Linked DNA regions of Sinorhizobium sp. BG8. The protein of the gene in region 1 interacts with the protein of each later gene in a pairwise test. Links are inferred from orthologs where the notes say so. Each region holds a gene or a part of one and is shown in the gene's direction. Other genes may lie near its edges.

Region 1 (10,427 bases):
TTGACTGCTTCATCCGCCATATTGCCGAAGAGGATGGAGTTCAAGTCGAGGACATAGTTGTCGTGGCCCAGAGCGTCGGCGCTGTTCTGGCGTCTACCTGGGTCCATGACTATTCTCCGAAGATACGCGGGCTCGTGCTCGCATCGCCGGCGTTCGACGTAAAGCTCTATGTGCCGTTCGCCCGTCAGGGCATCGCATTGCTGCAACGCCTCAAGGGCACCTTCTTCGTCAACTCCTACGTCAAAGCCCGGTTTCTCACCCACGATCCGGAGCGGATCGCCTCCTTCAATACGGATCCGCTGATAACCCGACCGATTGCTTCCAACATCCTTCTCCAACTCTATGAAGCGGCCGAGCGCGTTGTCGGTGACGCGCGGGCAATCACGGTTCCGACCCAAGTGCTCATATCCGGCAGCGATTTCGTCGTCCGACACGCTCCCCAGCACCGCTTCTATGAGCAACTGGGCAGCCCCATCAAGGAGCGGCATGTGCTTCCCGGTTTCTACCATGACACGCTTGGGGAACGGGATCGTGCGATCGCGATCGAGAAGGTGCGGAGTTTCATCGAGGGACGGTTCTCGGAGCCTTCTGCGGCGGTCGATCTTCGCGGCGCCCACAGACAAGGTTACACGCGCGATGAGGCGGATCGGCTGACGACGCCATTGCCGGCCACGACGTTGCGAGGCCTCTACTGGCTTGCGACGCGCGCCTCGATCCGGGTCGGGGCGCTGATCTCGAAGGGTCTCGGAGTCGGACGCAAGACCGGATTCGATTCCGGTTCCACACTCGACTATGTATACGAAAACGACGCGCGAGGGCTCGGTCCGGTCGGCAGGCTGGTCGATCGCCAGTTTCTGGACGCGATTGGTTGGCGTGGCATCCGGCAGCGCAAGATCCATCTGGAGGAACTGATTGCCACGGCGTTCGCCCGTTTGAACGAGGCGGGACGGCCTGTGCGGCTGCTCGATGTCGCCGCCGGACACGGACGCTATGACCTCGACGCAGTTGCGGCATGCGAGACGAGACCGGAAAGCATTCGCCTGCAGGACTATTCGCCGATCAACGTCGAGGCGGGGAGCCGGCTGATCGCGGAACGCGGGCTTTCGGACATTGCGCACTTCTATGAGGCCGATGCATTCGACACGAGTGGGTTGGCGGCAATAGAACCCCGTCCGACCGTCTCCATCGTGTCCGGGCTGTACGAACTCTTCCCCGACAATGCGTTGATAGAGGCCTCGCTCTCCGGTCTGTCGCAGGCCATGGATCGAGGCAGCCTGCTGATCTACACCAACCAGCCCTGGCATCCGCAGCTCGAGATGATTGCGCGGGCGCTGACGTCGCACCGGGGCGGTGCCTCGTGGATCATGCGCCGGCGGACGCAGCAGGAGATGGACCAGCTCGTCGAGGCAGCAGGCTTCCGCAAGCTCGAGCAGCGGATCGACCAGTGGGGCATCTTCACCGTCTCGCTGGCCGAGCGAACCTGAGGTCGCGGTGGCAAGTTCGTTCGCACCGACCCCCATCCTGCCAAGTCGCGCCGTTTCCGTTCGGGCGGCGCTCTGGCTGCTGTTCCTCGCACCGTTCTTCTATGCGACTTACGGAGCGGCGAACTGGCTCGCCATGCAGCGGGAGCACGTGCCAAACCTTGCCTTTTCATGGGAAGGCAGCATTCCGTTCCTTCCGTGGACGATCCTGCCCTACTGGTCGATCAACGCCTTCTACGGGCTGTCACTCTTCATCAACGATACGACCGAAGGGGTCGATCGCCTCGCCAAGCGCTATCTGACTGTCCAGCTCGTCGCCGTGAGCTGCTTCATTGTCTTTCCTCTGACGGCGACGTTCGAGAGACCGCCGACGAGCGGGTTGCCGGGCTTCATGTTCGATGTGCTCGGAGGCTTCGACAAACCATTCAACCAGGCACCGTCGCTTCACATCGCATTGCTCGTGATCATCTGGGACCATCTGCGACGCAGGATCGCGCGATCCTGGCGCTGGTTCTGGCACGGCTGGTGTGCCCTGATCGGGCTCTCGGTGCTCACGACCTGGCAGCATCATGTCATCGACATGCCGACGGGCGCACTCCTCGGTCTCTTCGCGCTCTGGCTCATTCCGGTTGCCGGGACCTCACCGGCGGCAGGGTTCAAGGTAACGGCGAACCGCAAGGCGAGGACGCTCGCGATTGCATACGGATGCGGAGTGGCGCTGTTCCTCGCCTTGACGGTTTTATTGACGCCGCGCTCGGGCGCCGCTCTCCTGCTGCTGTGGCCGGCGCTCGCGCTCGCAATCGTCGCGTATGGCTACCTCGGCGGTGGTCCGGCTGTATTCCAGAAGGGTGGCGACGGTCGTGTGACGCTGGCAAGCCTGCTTCTGCTCATGCCCTATCGCCTTGGGGCATGGCTCAATATCGCGGCGTGGACACGCAAGCTGCCATCCTCGGTGCCCGTGGCAGCTGGCGTTCACCTGGGTCGGTTTCCGACGGTGCGCGAATACGCCCGTTTCGCTTCCGTCGTCGACATGACGAGTGAATTTCCCGGTCTCGCGCCGCCGCCCACCGTCTGGGTCGCCATTCCCGCGCTCGATCTCTTGCCGCTCGACAGGTCGCAGCAATTGGCGGCCGCAAGCGCAATCGAGACGGCGCGAGAGCGGGGTCCTGTCCTGGTTTGCTGTGCGCTCGGCTTCCAGCGCAGTGCCGTTGCCGTGGCGAGCTGGCTGATGGCGACGGGGAGAGCCCAGAACGCAGCCGAAGCGATAAGAATGGTGGGAGAGGGTGGACGCCGCATTCACCTGACCGAGGCGATGATCGGTTCTGATGGAGATTGGCAATGAGTCAGTCCGATCTGTCGGCAGGGGAGGCGGCGACGTATTTTCGACGACGCGCGATCGCCGGCGGAGCCGTCGCAGTTCTGTCCATCCTTGCCGCACCGCTGCTTGCCGGCAGATGCGCGCAGGCGTCGCCATTGGCATGGCTGCTGCTGTCGGGTGCTGCGCTTGTCGCGCTGGCCCTCGCGGTTCACCTGCTGCTCGACGCTGCGCTCTTCCGCCTGTGTGCGAGCTACGAGGAGGAGGCGAGGGGTCTGGCGTCATTGGATGAGGTTCTCGCGAGAACTGGACTGCGCGCGGCGCCAGGCGAACTGCGTGGCCTCGCACCGCGTATCGCAGGATCGCGGCGCATTCTCTGGCACCTGAGGATCTCCGTCGCTGCCTGCCTGATACTCCTGATCGCCCTGCTTCTCGAAGGAACGGACGGTCTGCTACGATGCTGAAATCAAACTTCAGGCCGGCCGTTCAGGCGATGACCAGTGCCGTTCTCGCGGGGATGGCCCGCGCCATCACCGGGGTGCGTCCCATCTGGGCAGGTTGCGGGCCGTCACACCGCCAGCGCATCTACTTCGCCAATCATTCGAGCCATGGTGATTTTATCCTTCTCGCCTCCTGCCTGCCGCCCCAGGAGCGGGCGCGCACCCGTGCCGTCGCAGGGGCGGACTACTGGCGCGCCGGCCCGATCCGTCGGTTTTTCGCGGAGGTCCTGCTGCGCACCGTGCTCGTCGAGCGCAATTGGGTGGAGCGCACGGAGGATCCGATCGCGGTCATGCTGCGGGCGATCGACGAGGGGCAGTCCCTGATCTTCTTTCCCGAAGGCACGCGCAATATGGGCGAAGAGCCGCTGCAACGCTTCCGTTCCGGCCTCTACAATCTCGCCATTGCCCGTCCCGACGTGGAGTTGGTCCCCTGCTGGATCGAGAACATGTCCCGCGTACTGCCGAAGGGCGCCTTCCTGCCGGTGCCTCTGCTCTGCCGGGTGATCTTCGGATCCCCGATCATGCTTGAGGAAGGAGAGGAGCGGCAGGATTTCCTCCAGCGCGCGCAGCAATGCCTGCTGGCGATCAACCCCGACAACCGGAAAGAGGGAAAATGAACGCGGAGACGACCAGGCTCTTCCTTGCACTGATGGGCGTGCTTTCGAGCGCAAGCCTGGTCGCCGGCGTGCTCTCGTGGCGCAGCCCCAAGCCACTTTCGCCGACCCTTCTGAACCTCAACGCCCGGATAAAGGCCTGGTGGCTGATGGTCGGCGCGCTCTGCCTCGCCTTTCTCTTCGGCAGGGGCGGCGTGATCGTGCTGTTTGCCCTCGTCTCGTTCGCGTCGCTTCGCGAATACGTGACGCTCACCCTTACGAGGCGCAGCGATCACTGGGTCCTGCTCGGCATGTTTCTGGTCGTCATCCCGGTGCAGTACTACCTGATCTGGATCGATTGGTACGGCCTCTACTCGATCTTCATCCCCGTTTACTGCTTCCTTGCCATGCCCGCCCTGACGGCGCTTTCCGGCGATACGTCGCGTTTCCTTGAACGCATCTCGGAACAGCAATGGGGCATCATGCTGTCTGTTTACTGCCTCAGCCACGTGCCCGCGCTGATGACGCTGCACGTGCAGGCATACACGGGAAGCAGCCTGCTGCTCATCGCCTTCCTGATCGCGACAGTGCAGGGAAGTGACGTCCTTCAGTACATCTTCGGCAAGCTCTTCGGGAAGCACCGGATCTCGCCCTCGGTCTCGCCATCGAAAACCTGGGAAGGCATGATCGGCGGCACCGCCAGTGCCTCTCTGCTGGGCGCCGGCCTGTACTGGCTGACGCCGTTCTCCCCGCTTGAGGCGGGGTTGCTCGCAATGCTCTCATGCGTCATGGGCTTTCTCGGAGGGCTGGTTGCATCCGCGATCAAGCGTGACCGTGGCGTCAAGGACTGGGGCCATATGATCGAGGGGCACGGCGGGATGCTGGATCGGGCCGACAGCCTCGTCTTTGCCGCGCCAGTCTTCTTCCACGTCGTCCGTTACGCCTGGACGTGACGCTGGTTACCAGTCTAGGCGGAGCGGATTGCGCCGATCGGTCAGCCAATCAATCAGTCTGAAATTCGTTTCCTCTGCTTCCCTGTCCCGAAGCGATCATACGGCACGGCTTGACGAACGGCCGGCAACCCCACAGACTCCCCCGCGCGGATGACGGCGTGCGCAAGCATGTCGAAAAGGGAGGTCTCATCTGCGGGAGGAACATATGACGGAATCCATCAGGCTCTTTCGGGGCCGGTTCGGGCATGTTTCGCTTTTGAATGTCTGCAGCAATCTCGTGACACATGCCCATCCGGAGCTGCACATCGTCCTCTGGCTCGCGGGCGACGGTGGCGAGATGACGGTCGGCAGCGAACGTGTCTCGGTCTCGCCGGGTATGGCCATAGGCATAAACTCGTTCCAGCCGCACAATCACGTTTTCGACGAGAGCAAGACGCCAGGCACGTTTCTGGCTTTCTACATTGATCTGGAGTGGCTCAAGGAAAGGCGAAACCTCGCCTCCGGAAAGCAAGTCTTCGCGACGCCGCTCATCCCGCTGGAGCCCTGGCTCAGCGAAACCGCCGCCCTTCTGCCGCAAAAGCTCTCCTGCGGCGAGGACGATTACGAGTTGGTTGCCTACGAGCTGGAGCGGCTGATCGACCATCTGTTGGATGCCGCCGATGCTGCGAGACCTCCGGTTTCTGCCGCCCATCCCGTCCGATCCGCACGCGATTTTCGCGTCCGCAAGGCCATTGCGCTTATGGAAGCCAATGTCGGGGAGCGTATCTGCTTCGATCAGGTGGCGCGCAGTGTCGGCCTGTCGCGCCCGCATTTCTTTGCGCTCTTCAAGGAGCACATGAATGTCACGCCGAACGTCTATTGGAACACGCTCAGGATCGCCGAGGCTGTACGCTGTCTGCAGACTTCGAACGAGTCGCTGATCTCCGTAGCCTGCAATCTCGGCTTCACGACGCAGGGCAACTTTTCCCGCTTCTTCCGCGAGCATACAGGCGTGCCGCCGACCGTCTATCGCTCGGCTGCAAGCGAGGGGCCGCATTCCCAGCAGGCCGGGCGGGAGCGTGACGGCCTCTGTCCCTGAAGTGGCGCGAATTTCAGACTTATCGATAGGTTGTCGAGACTGATCGATAAGCCCATGTGCAAGGCCTCCCTATACTCGGCCGTGTTGAGGGCCTGCAGACTGTGCGGGCGCCACAGGACCGGACCTTGGCACAGGGAGCCTTTTCATGACCAAAGTCACCATTTCCTCCGTCATTGCAGCTCCGATCGAAAAGGTGTGGGAGCGCATTCGCGACTACAACGGCCTGCCGTCCTGGCATCCGCGCATGGTCAAGAGCGAGATCGAGGATGGCCTGCCAGCGGACCAGATCGGCTGCGTGCGAAAGTTCGAACTCGTCTCCGGCGCGACGATCCGCGAGGAGCTCATTGCGTTTTCGGACAGCGACCGCTTCGTTACCTACAGCATCCTCGAAACCCCGCAGCCGATCAGCAACCATCAGGCCACCCTCTCGCTCCGGCGTATCACTGACGGCGATCATACATTCGCGGAATGGACCGCGTCGTTCGATGCGCCTCCTGAGGAAGCGGAAAAGGTAGCCAAGGGCATGGGCGAGAACGTGTTCCAAGGGGGTTCAATGCGTTGAAGACCTTCTTCTCAGGCAAGGCATGAAGGAGGGGCGGTATGGGACTGCTTCTGAGAACCTTCCAGACGGCTGATGAGGCGAGCGCGACGCTCAAGGCGGACCATGCGTCGCGTTACCTCGGCGGCGGGACGCTGCTGGTGCGGCGGGCGAACGAGGGTGACATCTCGTTTTCGAGCTATGTGCGCGTGGTCGACAAGGCGTTGTCAGAGATTTCGATCGCGGACGGGCGCGTGCGTGTCGGCGCATCTGTGACGATGGCACAAATTCTCGCCAGCACGGAACTCAGTCCCCTTGGGCCGGCGGCACGCGCTGTGGGTGGCCCGGCAATCCGGAACATGGCGACGGTCGGCGGCAACCTTCATGCACCACCGCCCTACGGGGACTTCGCAGTGGCGCTCATCGCGCTCGGCGCGCTGGTGGATTTCGACGGCCGCGAGGTTCCGGTCACTGACTTTCTGGCCGGGCGTGATGGTGTGTTTTCCTCCGGTGTCATCCGTTCGGTGAGCTTCGCCCTGCCGGCGGAGGGCAGCTTTCGCTTCGCGAAGGTGTCACGCGTGAAGCCCAAGGGCACGGCAGTCGTCACGATTGCCGCGGTTATCGAGGAGGATAGCGGCGTCATCACGTCGGCCCGCGTCGCCTACGGCTGTCTGGCGGACCGCCCCATCCGGGCGAAAGTCGTGGAGGGCGCGCTTGTCGGCAAGGAGCGCAGCAGGGATGGAATAGCTGAGGCACTCGCCGTCGCTCACGAGGGAACGACGCCGATAACCGATGCAGTTGCAAGCGCCTGGTATCGCGGGGAGGTACTGCCCGTGCACCTCGCGCGCCTGCTTCTGGGCTAACAGGAAAAGGACGAGATATTCGGGCGCATGGTTTCGGGAGGAAACGATGACCAAGGTTCCGGTGCAATTCACGCTCAACGGCGAGGAGAAGGCCGAATTCGCAGAAAGCGGCGCAACGCTGCTCAAGGTGCTGCGTGAGAAGATCGGAGACATGTCCGTCAAGGGGGGCTGCCAGCAGGGAACCTGCGGAAGCTGTTCCGTGATCATCGATGGCGCGCTTCACCTCTCTTGTCTCACGCTCGCGGAAACCTGCGACGGCAGGTCGGTCCAGACGACCGCGGGGCTGGAAGATGCGGGGGTGCTCCATCCGCTGCAGCGGGCCTTCAATGAGGGGTTCGCGACGCAATGCGGCTTCTGCACGCCGGGAATGCTGATGGCGGCCAAGGCGCTGCTCGACAGCAATCCGGCGCCGAGCCGCGAGGACGTAATCGAGGCGATCGCGGGGAACATCTGTCGCTGCACCGGCTATGAGCCGATCATCCAGGCGATACTTAGCGCGGCGCACGCCAATACTCTCAATGCCGCGTGAGGACGAAACATGGAACTTCGCAAGGAATACTTCGCGGGAGAGCGGAAGGACGACCTCAAGGAAATCGGGCAGCCGCGGCTTCGCTCCGACGCGCTCGGGCACGTCACGGGCAAGACAACCTTCTTCGCCGACCGCAACCTGCCAGGACTGCTTCACCTGAAGATGGTCCGCAGTCCTCACCACAATGCCCGCATCCGCTCGATCGACCTTGCCGATGCGGCGAAGCATCCAGGTGTCGTCCGGATATTGACCGCCGGTGACGTACCGCACAATGTCTACACGATCCTCACCCTGATCCAGGTCGGGCCGGAAGACGAGACGGTACTTGCGACAGACAAGGTGCGCTTCAAGGGAGAGGCCATTGTCGCCATTCTCGCCGACACCGAACGTGCCGCGCACGAGGCGGCCGCCAAGGTCAAGGTCGACTACGAAGTCCTACCAGCGGTTCTCTCAATCGACGAGGCGCTGGCCCCAGGCGCTCCCATCGTCAACGAGTATCACGGGCGGAACTACTATCTCTACGACAGCGGTGAATGCCGCAAGGTTCGCTTTGGCGATGTGGAGGCGGGCTTTGCCGGGGCGGATCATGTCCTCGAGCAGACCTATTCGTCCGGGCCGATCGAGCACGCCCCGACGGAAACGACGGGCTGCATCGTCGTGCCCGAGGGAAGCGGTCGTTTCACCTGCTACACGAATACCCAGGCGATGTTCTTCACGCTCGACAATACCTCGATCATCCTGCAGATGGACGGCGCCAAGCTTCACATGGTCGGCGGTACGGTCGGCGGTGGTTTTGGGGGCAAGGTGGACGTGATCGTGGAGCCGATCGCCATCCTCGGTGCGAAGCTCACCGGGCGCCCCGTTTCCTTCGTCTACAGCCGTGAGGAGGAGATGCAGGTCTCGTCTCCGCGCGCGGCCGAAAAGCTGGTGATCAAGGATGGCGTCATGAACGACGGGCGCATCGTCGCCCGCTATGTCAAGGCTTACATCGATGCCGGCGCCTATTCGCGCCACTCTCCCTACGGGGCGCAGAAATCGGCGGCGCATTTCCGGGGCCCTACACCGTTCCCAATGTTTGGGTCGACAGCTATTGCGTCTACACCAACCGCACGCCGTCCAGCGCCATGCGCGGCTTCGGGGTGACGATCGGCGACTTCGCTCTCGAGGTCCAGATGGACAAGCTCGCCAGGCTGATAGGAATGGACGCTCTCGAGTTCCGCTTCATCAACGCCTATCGTGACGGCGACATGAAAGCCCACCGCCAGCCGACGGAGGGCGCTGCACTGATCGAGTGCATGCAGGAGGCCTCCCGCGCCGCCAACTGGCCGGTGGCTGACAAATACATGAACATGTCCTCCGCGATACGGGAGCGTTGAAGCATGGCAGTCAAGCGGGGCCGCGGCGTTGCGGCGATCAACTATCCGACCGGCATGAACCTCGGTGGCGATCCGACACAGGCGCTGGTGCACTCCACGCCGACCGGCAACTTCATGGTGTCGCTGTCAAGCGTCGACCTCGGGCAGGGGATGAAGCAGATCATGGCGCAAATTTGCGCCGAGACAATCGGCGTTCCAACCGATCGCGTGATCGTCGATACCGCCGACACCGACACCGGCCCTCACTGCATGGGCACATTCGCCTCGCGCGGAACGCACCGTGCGGGCAATGCCGTTATCCAGGCGGCAAAGGAAGCGCGGCAGGTGATGCTCGAGGTGGCGGCTGAGGAGCTCGAGGTCAATGCGTCCGATCTCGACACCGACGGTCTAGGCAATATCCATGTGAAGGGTGCCCCGCAGCGCTCGATATCGATCTTCGACACGGCGCTCTCGGCCCATTTCAAGCGCGGGCGGTCGATTTCCGGTCGCGGCATGTTCCTGATACCCCGGTCCTATCCGGATGCCGAGACGGGGGCGATGAAGCCGTCCACCTGCTATGCCCACGCCTGTACTGTGGCCGAGGTTGAGGTGGACGACGAGACCGGCGAAGTGGATGTGCTGACGATCAAGAACGTCTTCGAGATCGGCCGCGCGCTGAACCCGAAGATGGTCGAGCAGCAGCTCGTCGGCGGCTCCTGGATGGGCATCAGTCACGCCCTCTACGAGACGACCGAGCCCTACTATCCCGATCGCAGCCATGGCGGGAGGGACTTCAACGAATATCTGATGCCGGGACCGGGCGATCTGGCGGAGACCGAGATCATCGTCCTGGAGCGGCCTGCGGCTGACGGACCCTTCGGGGCGAAAGGGCCGGGCGAGATGTGCGCCAACCCGCAGATACCAGCCGTTGCGAATGCAATATATGATGCAGTCGGCGTGCGCATCGACACGCTACCGATCACGCCGGAGCGTATTTTGCGTGCGCTTAAGGAACGCGCTGCTGGCGACGCGAGCTGAGGAAGCAACATGACGGAGCAGGAAGCGAAATCCGTCGTCAATTCTCCATCGGCCGTCGCGGCCGGTTTCGCCTCTTGCCGCTACATGGCGGACGAAGGCCTCTCCACGGCGGTTTTTCTTGCGATCGAACTCGGGAAACCGCTCCTGCTCGAAGGAGCGCCCGGGGTCGGCAAGACGGAAGCGG
Region 2 (10,489 bases), on another replicon or contig:
GCCTTTGGCGCGAGGCTGCGTTCGGGCCTCGCTCTCGGCACCAAGGGACGCCTGCGCTCGTTCATCGCCGGCCTCGCTGCGACGCTCGCCCTGCAGAGCTCGACGGCCACAGCCCTCATGACGGCGTCATTCGTGGAGCGGGGCCTCGTCAGGCCACGCATGGCGCAGGTTGTGCTGCTCGGTGCCAACGTCGGCACGGCCGTGACGGCATGGATCGTCGCAACCGGCATCGAATGGTTGTCTCCGTTGTTCATCCTCTTGGGTGTTGCCATTTACAAGTCCGGACCTTCGACCGCACGGCACGGAGCGGGCAGGGCCATCACAGGCATCGGGCTCATGCTGCTCTCCCTGCATCTCCTGTCGCTTGCGACCGAGCCGATGCGGCAATCGCCGGCACTTGCTGCATTCCTTGGACTGCTTTCGGACGCATGGCCCGTGGCGCTCGCCTTTTCCACGGTTCTTGCCTTCATCTCCTCTTCAAGCCTTGCCGTGGTCGTCCTGATCCTTTCACTTTCGGGAACCGGCAATCTTGCGCCCGCGCTTACAGTGATCCTGGTTCTGGGAGCGAATCTCGGCGGCGCCATACCGCCGGTTGTCGCGACGATGCGTGCACCCGCTTCGGTGCGCCGCGTGACGATCGGCAACCTCGTCGTCAGAGCAATCGGATGTCTGCTCGTCCTGCCCCTGGCGGATCAATTCGCGGCGCTGCTGGGCGCCTTGCCGATTCCGCAGGCGAAACTTCCGGTCGACGTGCATCTCGCCTTCAACGTTGGCGCCGCCATCCTCTTCTGGCCGCTGTCGTCGCCCCTGTCCAAATTGATGGAACGCCTCATTCCGAACGACACGAAAAACGACACCGGGCCACGCTACCTCGACGAGACGGCGTTCGCCAATCCAGTCGTGGCGCTCGCGGGGGCCACCCGAGAGGTGCTCCGTGTCGGCGATCTCATCGAATCGATGCTAGTGCGGACGATGAAGGCATTCACGTCCAACGACCTCAAGGAGCTCAAGGATGTGGTCTCCCTCGAAAAGCAGGTCGACCAGCTTCAGCAGGAGGTGAAGATCTACCTTTCCCGGCTCGGGAGGCACGGCCTAAGCGAGGAGAATTCGGCACGCTCGATCGTCATCATCGACTATGCGATCAACCTAGAGCACGCCGGGGATATCATCGAGAAGAGCCTCCAGGAACAGGTGCGCAAGAAGATCACCAACGGGCTGATGTTCTCCGTCGACGGCTACCAGGAGCTGAGCGGGCTCTTCAACCTCACGATCGAGAACCTGCGAATTGCCCAGACCATATTCGTTTCCCGCGACGGCGAGCTCGCGCGGCAGATGATGCAGGTGAAGGTCGACGTCCGGCGGATGGAGAAGATGTCTTCCGAAAGACATCTGGAGCGGCTGCGGGACGGGCGGCTCGACAGCCTGCAGACGAGCTCTCTTCATCTCGACATACTGCGCGACCTCAAGCGTATCAACGCCCATCTCGTCTCCGTTGCCCATCCCATCCTCGACGAAGGCGGGCAGCTTATCGAGAGCCGCCTGCGCCGGACGGAATAGGGTGCTTCACAAATCCCTTTGTCTCCCGGCAGTGCGAACTGCTATTGGTGCGTCACTTCGATTGCAGACAGGGGAATGGAATGCAGAATACCGAGACGAAGCGCAGTTGCCTGGCGGTCATCCTGGCCGCCGGTGAAAGCACGCGGATGAAGTCGTCGATGTCAAAAGTCCTGCATCCGATCGGCAACAAGCCCATGATTGCGCATGTCGTAGATGCCCTTGCGACCGCCGGAATCGACGATGTCGCACTGGTTCTCGGACGTGATGCCGAGAAAGTGGCCACCGCAGCCAAGAACCCGTCCATCAATGTTTCCACCTACATCCAGAAGGAGCGGCTCGGCACTGCGAACGCGGCTCTCGCCGCGCGCGAGGCGATCGCCAGCGGCTATGACGATGTGCTGGTCATCTTCGGAGATACACCGCTCATCACGGACGGACCGCTGAACGCTGCGCGTGAAAAACTGCGCGCGGGCAACGATGTCGTCGTCATCGGCTTCATGGCGCAGGATCCGAGCGGCTATGGGCGGCTTATCGTGGAGAACGGCGAGCTGGTGGCAATCCGCGAGCACAAGGATGCCACCGAAGCGGAGCGCGCCATCGCCTACTGCAATGGCGGTCTGATGGCGATCAACGGGCGCCGGGCGCTCGAATGGCTCGACAAGATCGGCAACGACAACGTGAAGGGCGAATACTACCTGACGGACCTCGTGGAAATCGTCCGGTCAGAGGGTGGCAAAGCCATCGCCGTGGAGGCTCCCGAGGAGGAGCTGACGGGCTGCAACACACGGGCTGAGCTCGCCTTCATCGAGCGGCTCTGGCAGGAGCGCAAACGGCTCGAACTCATGCTGGACGGCGTGTCGATGATTGCGCCGGAGACTGTCTTCCTGTCATTCGATACTCAGATCGGCCGTGACGTGACCATCGAGCCGAACGTCGTGTTCGGACCGGGTGTGATCGTGGAAAGCGGTGCGGTCGTGCATGCGTTCTCTCATCTGGAGGGCGCGATCGTGCGCAGCGGTGCGTCTGTCGGGCCTTATGCGCGCCTGCGGCCCGGTGCCGATCTCGGCGCCGGCTCGAAGGTAGGCAATTTCTGCGAGGTGAAGCAGGCGAGCATCGGAGAAGGGGCGAAGGTCAACCACCTGACCTATATCGGTGATGCCTTCATCGGCGCGAGAAGCAACATCGGGGCCGGAACCATCACCTGCAACTATGACGGCATAAACAAGCACATAACACGGATTGGAGAGGACGCGTTCATCGGCTCGAATTCCGCGCTGGTTGCTCCCGTCGAGATCGGGAATGGCGCCTATGTGGCTTCCGGAAGCGTGGTCACGGTCAACGTGCCCGATGATGCAGTGGCCTTCGGCCGTGCCCGGCAGGAGAACAAGGAGGGTCGGGCCAGGCTGATCCGCGAGCGCAGCCTTGCGATCAAGGCCGCCAAAAAGAAAGCCGCCGAATAGGTTAGGGCGGTTTGTTGACGCGTTAACGCGTGAAATCGAAAGTGACGGGCCGGATGATTGCGCTCCGGCCAAAAATCTCTACCAAAGGCCGAAAGAGGCTTGAGGAAGCGGGGCAGACATGTGCGGAATTGTGGGTATTGTCGGAAATCAGCCGGTGGCGCCGAGGCTTGTGGACGCCCTCCGGAGGCTGGAGTACCGCGGTTATGATTCGGCCGGTGTCGCCACGATCGTATCGGGCAAGCTCGAGCGGCGGCGTGCGGAAGGCAAACTCTTCAATCTGGAGAAGAGGCTCGACGAACAGCCGCTCGACGGGACGACCGGCATTGCACACACGCGCTGGGCCACGCATGGCGCGCCGACGGAAGCAAATGCCCACCCGCACTTCACTGATGGCGTAGCCGTCGTCCACAATGGCATCATCGAGAATTTTTCGGAGATCAAGGACGAGCTGCTCGCCGGCGGCGCGGAATTCCACACGCAGACCGATACCGAGGTTGTCGCGCAGCTGCTTGCCAAGCTCCGCCGCGACGGTCTTGGCCGACGCGAGGCGATGCACACCATGCTGCGGCGCGTCCGTGGGGCTTATGCGCTCGCCGTTATGTTCGAGGATGATCCCTCTACGATCATGGCCGCCCGCAGCGGACCGCCGCTTGCGATCGGCTACGGACGGGGCGAAATGTTCCTCGGTTCGGATGCGATCGCTCTTGCACCCTTCACCAACGAGATCAGCTACCTGACGGACGGCGACTGGGCGGTTATCGGCCGGGACGGGGCTTATGTCTTCGACCTGGAGGGAAATCGCGTCGAGCGACCCCGGCAGGTTTCGCAGGCGGCGGCCTACATGATCGACAAGGGCAACCACCGGCACTTCATGGAAAAGGAAATCTATGAGCAGCCGGAAGTGGTCTCGCACGCGCTCAGCCACTATGTCGACTTCATCGAGCACCGCGCGAAGGCTGGAACAGATGATATCGATTTTGCTACCGTTCCGAGCCTTGCGATTTCGGCCTGCGGCACGGCCTACCTTGCTGGCCTCGTAGGCAAGTACTGGTTCGAGCGCTACGCCCGCCTGCCGGTCGAGATCGATGTCGCCTCCGAGTTCCGCTACCGGGAGATTCCGTTGAATCCGGCGTCTGCTGCGCTCTTCATCTCGCAGTCCGGCGAGACGGCCGATACGCTCGCCTCGCTGCGCTACTGCCGCGAGAACGGCCTGAAGATTGGCGCAGTCGTAAACGTGCGCGAATCGACGATCGCCCGTGAATCCGACGCGGTCTTCCCCATCCTTGCGGGGCCCGAGATTGGCGTTGCCTCCACCAAGGCCTTTACCTGCCAGCTCTCCGTGCTGGCGGCGCTCGCCATTGCCGCGGGCAGGGCGCGGGGGACGGTCAGCCAGGCAGAAGAGCAGGAGCTTGTCCGCCAGCTTGCCGAGATGCCGCGCATCATGAGCTCGGTCCTGAACAGCATCCAGCCGACAATCGAGCATCTGGCCCGGGAACTCTCGAAGTGCCGCGATGTGCTCTACCTCGGCCGCGGGACAAGCTACCCGCTGGCGATGGAAGGGGCGCTCAAGCTCAAGGAAATTTCCTACATCCACGCCGAAGGCTATGCGGCCGGCGAGCTCAAGCATGGACCGATAGCGCTCATCGATGAAAACATGCCCGTGATCGTCATTGCGCCTTTCGACCGCTTCTATGAGAAGACGGTGTCGAACATGCAGGAAGTGGCGGCACGCGGCGGGCGGATCATCCTGATCACCGACGAGGACGGAGCAAGGGCATCCAAGCTTCCGACGATGGCGACCATCGTTCTGCCGAACGTAGGAGAGATCATCTCCCCGATGATATACTCGCTGCCCATCCAGCTTCTTGCCTATCACACGGCCGTTTTCATGGGGACCGACGTCGACCAACCGCGCAATCTCGCAAAGTCGGTCACCGTCGAATGATCATCCGTACGGAACGCCCGGCCGACATTGCCCCGATTCACGCATTGACGGCGGCTGCCTTCGCTGGCCATCCCTACAGCAGCGGCACCGAGCCTTTCATCATCGATCGCCTTCGCGAGGCCGATGCCCTGACGCTCTCGCTTGTGGCGGAAATCGACGGCGAAATCGTCGGGCATGTCGCGTTTTCGCCGGTCGCGATCGATGGAAAGCATCGCGGGTGGTACGGCCTCGGACCACTGTCGGTCGCCCCCGCACGGCAACGCCAGGGCATTGGCAGCGCCCTCGTCGAAGAAGGGCTTTCGAGACTGCGTGCAGACGGTGCCGAAGGCTGTGTATTGGCGGGCAATCCCGCCTATTACGAGCGCTTCGGGTTCGCGAATGACCCTGCCTTCACCTATCCGGGAGTGCCGCCACAGTATTTCATGCGTGTGGCGTTTTCACCAATTTACGAGGGGGGCGAGGTTTCCTATCATCCGGGTTTCGACGGCTGACGCCGCCGGCAACGGGATCCCCCATGACCGACACGACTCCTCGTCTTTCCGTTGCGATGCGGCTTCGCAACAACTTCCTGACCGGGTTGGTGATCTGCGCCCCGATCGCGATTACCATCTGGCTCACATGGACATTCATCCACTGGGCAGACAGCTGGGTGAAGCCCTACATTCCGAACCGCTACAACCCGGAAAGCTATCTCAAATTCGCAGTACCCGGTTTCGGTCTGCTGATCGCGATCGTCGTCATCACGATGATCGGTTTCCTCGGCAAGAACCTTATCGGCCGCTCGATCGTCAACTTCGGAGAATCGATCCTCAACCGCACGCCGCTGGTTCGCACGATCTACAAGAGCCTGAAGCAGATCTTCGAAACCGCATTGAAGGAAAAGAGCAGTTCCTTCAATCGTGCCGGCCTCATCGAGTATCCGAGCGCCGGCCTCTGGTCCGTCGTCTTCATCGCGACCGACGCCAAGGGTGAGGTGGCCTCGAAGTTCGATTCGATGGGGCGCGACATGGTCGCCTGCTTCCTGCCGCCGACACCGGTCCCGACTGCCGGATTTCTGGTCTTCGTGCCGCGGGAAAAGATCGTGTTTCTGGACATGTCCACGGAAGATGCGGCCAAGCTGATCATTTCCGTCGGTCTCGTGACACCGCCGGAGAGAACGGCGACACTGCTGTCGACCGTCGAGAAACAGAAGAAGAAATCGAAGAAGTAGCGTCGCAGCGACGTCCGCGGCTTCACCCGGCCCGCAGGAAGCGGATCGCTTCATCGCGCCGGTAGAGATAGAGCAGCGTTCGCAGCGCCATTCCACGCTCACCCGACAGCTCAGGGTCCCGCTCGACCACATAGGCCGCGTCCTTCCGCGCGATCTCCAGCAAATCGCCATGGGCCTCCAGGCTTGCAATCAGGAAGCCCGGCGTACCCGATTGCCGTGTTCCGAGCAGCTCTCCTTCTCCTCGAAGCTTCAGGTCTTCCTCTGCGATCCTGAATCCATCCTCCGTCTCGCGGAGGATCGACAGCCGCGCGCGGCCCGTCTCGCTGAGAGGCCCCTTGTACAGCAGGATGCAGGTCGATTTCTCCTCACCGCGTCCGACCCGCCCGCGAAGCTGGTGCAACTGCGCCAGCCCGAAACGCTCGGCATGTTCGATGACCATGATCGAAGCGTCCGGCACGTCCACGCCCACCTCCACGACGGTGGTCGCGACGAGGAGGCGCGTCACCCCGTTCTTGAATGCCAGCATGGCCGCGTCCTTGTCCGGGCCGGACATGCGCCCGTGGATGAGGCCGACATCAGGACCAAACACCGCCTGAAGTGTCGCATGGCGTTCCTCCACGGACATCAGGTCGGTTTCTTCCGATTCCTCCACGAGCGGGCAAATCCAGTAGGCCTTCTTCCCTTCTGCAAGCGCGGCCTTCAGCCTGTCGACAATCTCACCGGTGCGCTCCGAAGACACCGTGATTGTTTGTATCGGCTTCCTTCCCGCGGGCTTCTCCGTGAGCTTCGACACGTCCATGTCCCCGAATGCCGCAAGGACGAGGGTGCGCGGGATAGGGGTTGCCGTCATGACCAGCATATGCGGCGAGATTCCCTTTGCTGTCAGCCTCAGCCTCTGGTGGACGCCGAAGCGATGCTGTTCGTCGACGACCGCCAGGACGAGGTCCCGGTAGGCGACGGATTCCTGAAACAGGGCGTGAGTGCCGATGACGATCTGCGTTTCGCCCGAGGCGATCCGCTCCAGGATCGCTTCCCGCTCCCGACCCTTCGTGCGACCGGTCAGAACGTCGATCGTGATCCCGGCGGGTGCGGCCATTTTCGAGAGTGTCGCGAAGTGCTGACGGGCAAGTATCTCCGTCGGCGCCATGAGGACGGCCTGTCCTCCCGATTCCACCGCGGCCAGCATCGCCATGAGGGCGACCGCGGTCTTGCCGGCTCCGACGTCCCCCTGGAGCAGACGCAGCATGCGCTGGTCGTTCGCCATGTCTTTCAGGATTTCGTCGACCGCCACCGACTGGCTGTTGGTCAGGGAGAAAGGCATGGCACGGATGACCGGTCGCGTTAGCTCGCCAGTTGCACGCACGGGACGCCCGGCGACCTTGCGCAGGCGCTGGCGAACGAGCGCGAGCGAGATCTGCCCCGCCAGGAATTCGTCGTAGGCGAGCCTGCGGCGCGCGGGCGCCTGCGGGTCGAGGTCGGTCTCGTCGCGAGGATCGTGGAGCCTGCGGAATGCTGACGCGACCGCCTCGAATCCCTGTCGGTCGAGAAGCGCGGCGTCGATCCACTCGGGAAGTTCGGGCATGCGGGCGACGGCCGCCTCGATCGCCTTTCGCAGCACCCGTGGCGAGAGACCCGCCGTCAAACCGTACACCGGTTCGACCAGAGGCAGGTTTTCCGCCTCGTCCATGCGGACCATGTAATCCGGATGGACCATCGAGGGACGTCCGTTGAACCAGTCGACCTTGCCGCTCACGAGAATTTCCGCATCGATCGGGAGGGCCTTTTCCAGCCAGTTTCCCTTGGCCCGGAAAAAGGTGAGGGCGAGTTCTCCGGTCTCGTCATGGACGAACACCCGGTAGGGCACGCTAGCCTTGCCGCGCGGCGGAGGCTGATGACGGTCGACGCGCCCTTGATTGTGACGATCATGCCCTGCGGTGCATGGGCGATCCCGGGCTGGCGGCGGCGGTCGATGAGCCCGTGCGGCCGATGGAAAACAAGGTCCACGACACGGCAGTCCTCGATATCCTCCTGACCGAGAAGCTTGGCAAAAAGCTCTCCCAGCTTCGGACCGATTCCGGGAAGCGCGGACAGCGAGGCAAAAAGGGGGTCGAGAACGGCGGGACGCATGGATCGCAAAATGCGCCGGAGAATCGTGCTTTGGCAAGGCTGACAATGGACGTTCATCGGTCTATAGAAGCGGCAGTTTGCGCCGTATGCTCCACGTTCCACCCTATCGCCTTGAAAGGGAACCCGATTTACCGGCGCTGGGAAGGTAGTAGGCCATGACAGGTTCCAAGCGCTCGAGCGCCGAAATCGATCCGCGCCGCAAGCGGATACTTTTCCGCTGCTGGCACAGGGGCATAAGGGAGATGGATCTCGTGCTGGGCGCATTTGCCGATGCCGAGATCGCTTCACTGACAGACGCACAGCTCGACGAACTCGAATTGATCATGAGCGAGGAGGACGCGGACCTGATCAAATGGGTGACGGGCGAGAAGCCGGTCCCCGAACAGTTCCGCACGGGTCTCTTTCCGCGGATAGCGGCATACACGCCCGACTTCGGCCCCACTATTCTCAACCGGGAAGAGCGGCTGGCATGATTCCGGGGTTCGATCCTGCAAAGCTCGGCGGTGCGGACCGGCCGCTCACCGTCGGCTCAGTACCTTCCGGCCTCGAACCGTTCCTTCTTGCCGAGCTGGCACGCAAAGTGGGTCCGGTCGCCTACGTCATGTCTGACGGACAGCGCATTGCGGACATGGAGCAAATGCTCGGCTTTGCCGCACCCGAGATCCCGGTATTGACGCTGCCGGGTTGGGACTGCCTGCCATACGACCGGGTTTCTCCGAGCGCGGACACGTCCGCTCGGCGCCTTGCAGCACTTTCGGCGCTGATCGCTCACAGCCGCAAGCCGCATGCGGCGATCGTCCTCGTAACGGTCAATGCCATGCTGCAGAAACTGCCGCCCCGGCCGGTCATCGAGAGCCTCGCCTTCTCCGCAAGGCCCGGCAACCAGATACGGATGGATGACATCGCCTCGAGGCTGGAGCGCAACGGCTTCGACCGCGTTCCGACTGTTCGGGAAGTCGGTGAATATGCCGTGCGCGGCGGAATACTGGATGTCTTCGTCCCCGGCGGCCAGGAGCCGGTCCGTCTCGACTTTTTCGGCGATACGCTGGAAAGCATCCGCTACTTCGACCCTGCCAGCCAGAGGACGACCGGCCAGGCGCGCTCGCTCGACTTGAACCCGATGAGCGAGGTGAGCCTTACTCCTGATACAATCAGCCAGTTTCGCACGCGCTACCTCGCGCTCTTCGGCGCTGCCACGCGGGACGATGCGCTCTATCAGGCTGTCTCCGAAGGGCGACGCTATGCCGGCATGGAGCATTGGCTGCCTCTGTTCTACGACGACCTTGAAACAACCTTCGACTATCTGCAGGGCTTCAGGATCGTGACCGACCACACGGCGCGCGAAGCCGCCGCCGAACGTTCCAAGCTGGTTTCGGACTACTACGAGGCCCGACGGAGCGCGATGAACCCGACCAAGGGTCAGATGGCCCAGGCGGCCCCCTATAAGCCGGTCCCGCCCGGGCAACTCTACCTCGATGGCGAGCGTTTTGCGGCCATGCTCGAGCAGCACTCGGCGGTTCGGTTCTCGCCCTTCAACGAGCATGAGGGAGAGGCGCGACAGGTCGTTACCATCGAGGCCCGCCAGGGCACTCGCTGGGCGCGTTCCGCAGGTGAGGCAGAGAGCGGACAGGATCGCATCAACGTATTCGATCTCGCGGTCAAGCATATCGCCGACCGCCGCGCCCGCGGCGACAAGGTCCTCGTCAGCGGATGGTCGGAAGGCTCGCTCGACCGCCTGCTCCAGGTGCTCGCGGAACATGGCCTCGGCAATATCGTTCCGGTTGCCAAGCTTTCTGACCTTCTGAAGCTCAAGCCGGGTGAGGCGGGTTCTACAGTCCTCAGTCTCGAGAGCGGCTTCGAGACCGGCAACATCGTCGTCATCGGTGAGCAGGACATTCTCGGCGACCGCATGGTGAGGCGTTCGAAACGTCGCAAGCGCGGAGCCGATTTCATCACCGAGGTTGCCGGTCTTGATGAAGGGTCGATCGTCGTGCATGCGGAGCACGGTATCGGTCGTTTCGTGGGATTGCGCACCATCGAAGCCGCGGGAGCACCGCACGCCTGCCTAGAGCTCGTCTATGCCGACGATGCGAAGCTCTTCTTGCCGGTCGAAAACATCGACCTTCTGTCCCGGTACGGTTCCGAGGGCACGGACGCGATCCTCGACAAGCTCGGCGGCGTCGCCTGGCA

The links.
Region 2: the proteins of F3Y30_RS23260 (region 1) and glmS interact in binary tests that used the Escherichia coli proteins (3 or more experiments, as listed by UniProt). The link is inferred for Sinorhizobium sp. BG8 from one-to-one orthologs.

The regions. Positions count from the first base shown.
Region 1 is NZ_CP044012.1:472,797-483,223, reverse strand. The notes cover bases 788-3,657. They hold F3Y30_RS23260 (phosphatase PAP2/dual specificity phosphatase family protein), read left to right. Parts: upstream 788-1,491; coding sequence 1,492-2,823; downstream 2,824-3,657. Other genes in these bases: F3Y30_RS23250 (lysophospholipid acyltransferase family protein), read left to right, coding at 3,254-3,657; F3Y30_RS23255 (hypothetical protein), read left to right, coding at 2,820-3,260; F3Y30_RS23265 (bifunctional alpha/beta hydrolase/class I SAM-dependent methyltransferase), read left to right, coding at 788-1,484. In the rest of the region: more of F3Y30_RS23265, read left to right, coding at 1-787; more of F3Y30_RS23250, read left to right, coding at 3,658-3,913; F3Y30_RS23245 (phosphatidate cytidylyltransferase), read left to right, coding at 3,910-4,842; F3Y30_RS23240 (AraC family transcriptional regulator), read left to right, coding at 5,048-5,920; F3Y30_RS23230 (FAD binding domain-containing protein), read left to right, coding at 6,521-7,321; F3Y30_RS23225 ((2Fe-2S)-binding protein), read left to right, coding at 7,368-7,850; F3Y30_RS23215 (molybdopterin cofactor-binding domain-containing protein), read left to right, coding at 9,230-10,243; F3Y30_RS23210 (MoxR family ATPase), read left to right, coding at 10,253-10,427.
Region 2 is NZ_CP044011.1:2,974,949-2,985,437, reverse strand. Bases 2,617-5,548 are described here. They hold glmS (glutamine--fructose-6-phosphate transaminase (isomerizing)), read left to right. Parts: upstream 2,617-3,135; coding sequence 3,136-4,962; downstream 4,963-5,548. Other genes in these bases: F3Y30_RS14085 (DUF502 domain-containing protein), read left to right, coding at 5,477-5,548; F3Y30_RS14090 (N-acetyltransferase), read left to right, coding at 4,959-5,453; glmU (bifunctional UDP-N-acetylglucosamine diphosphorylase/glucosamine-1-phosphate N-acetyltransferase GlmU), read left to right, coding at 2,617-3,017. In the rest of the region: F3Y30_RS14105 (Na/Pi cotransporter family protein), read left to right, coding at 1-1,557; more of glmU, read left to right, coding at 1,638-2,616; more of F3Y30_RS14085, read left to right, coding at 5,549-6,172; F3Y30_RS14075 (succinate dehydrogenase assembly factor 2), read left to right, coding at 8,455-8,772; mfd (transcription-repair coupling factor), read left to right, coding at 8,769-10,489. UniProt on the Escherichia coli protein: Catalyzes the first step in hexosamine metabolism, converting fructose-6P into glucosamine-6P using glutamine as a nitrogen source.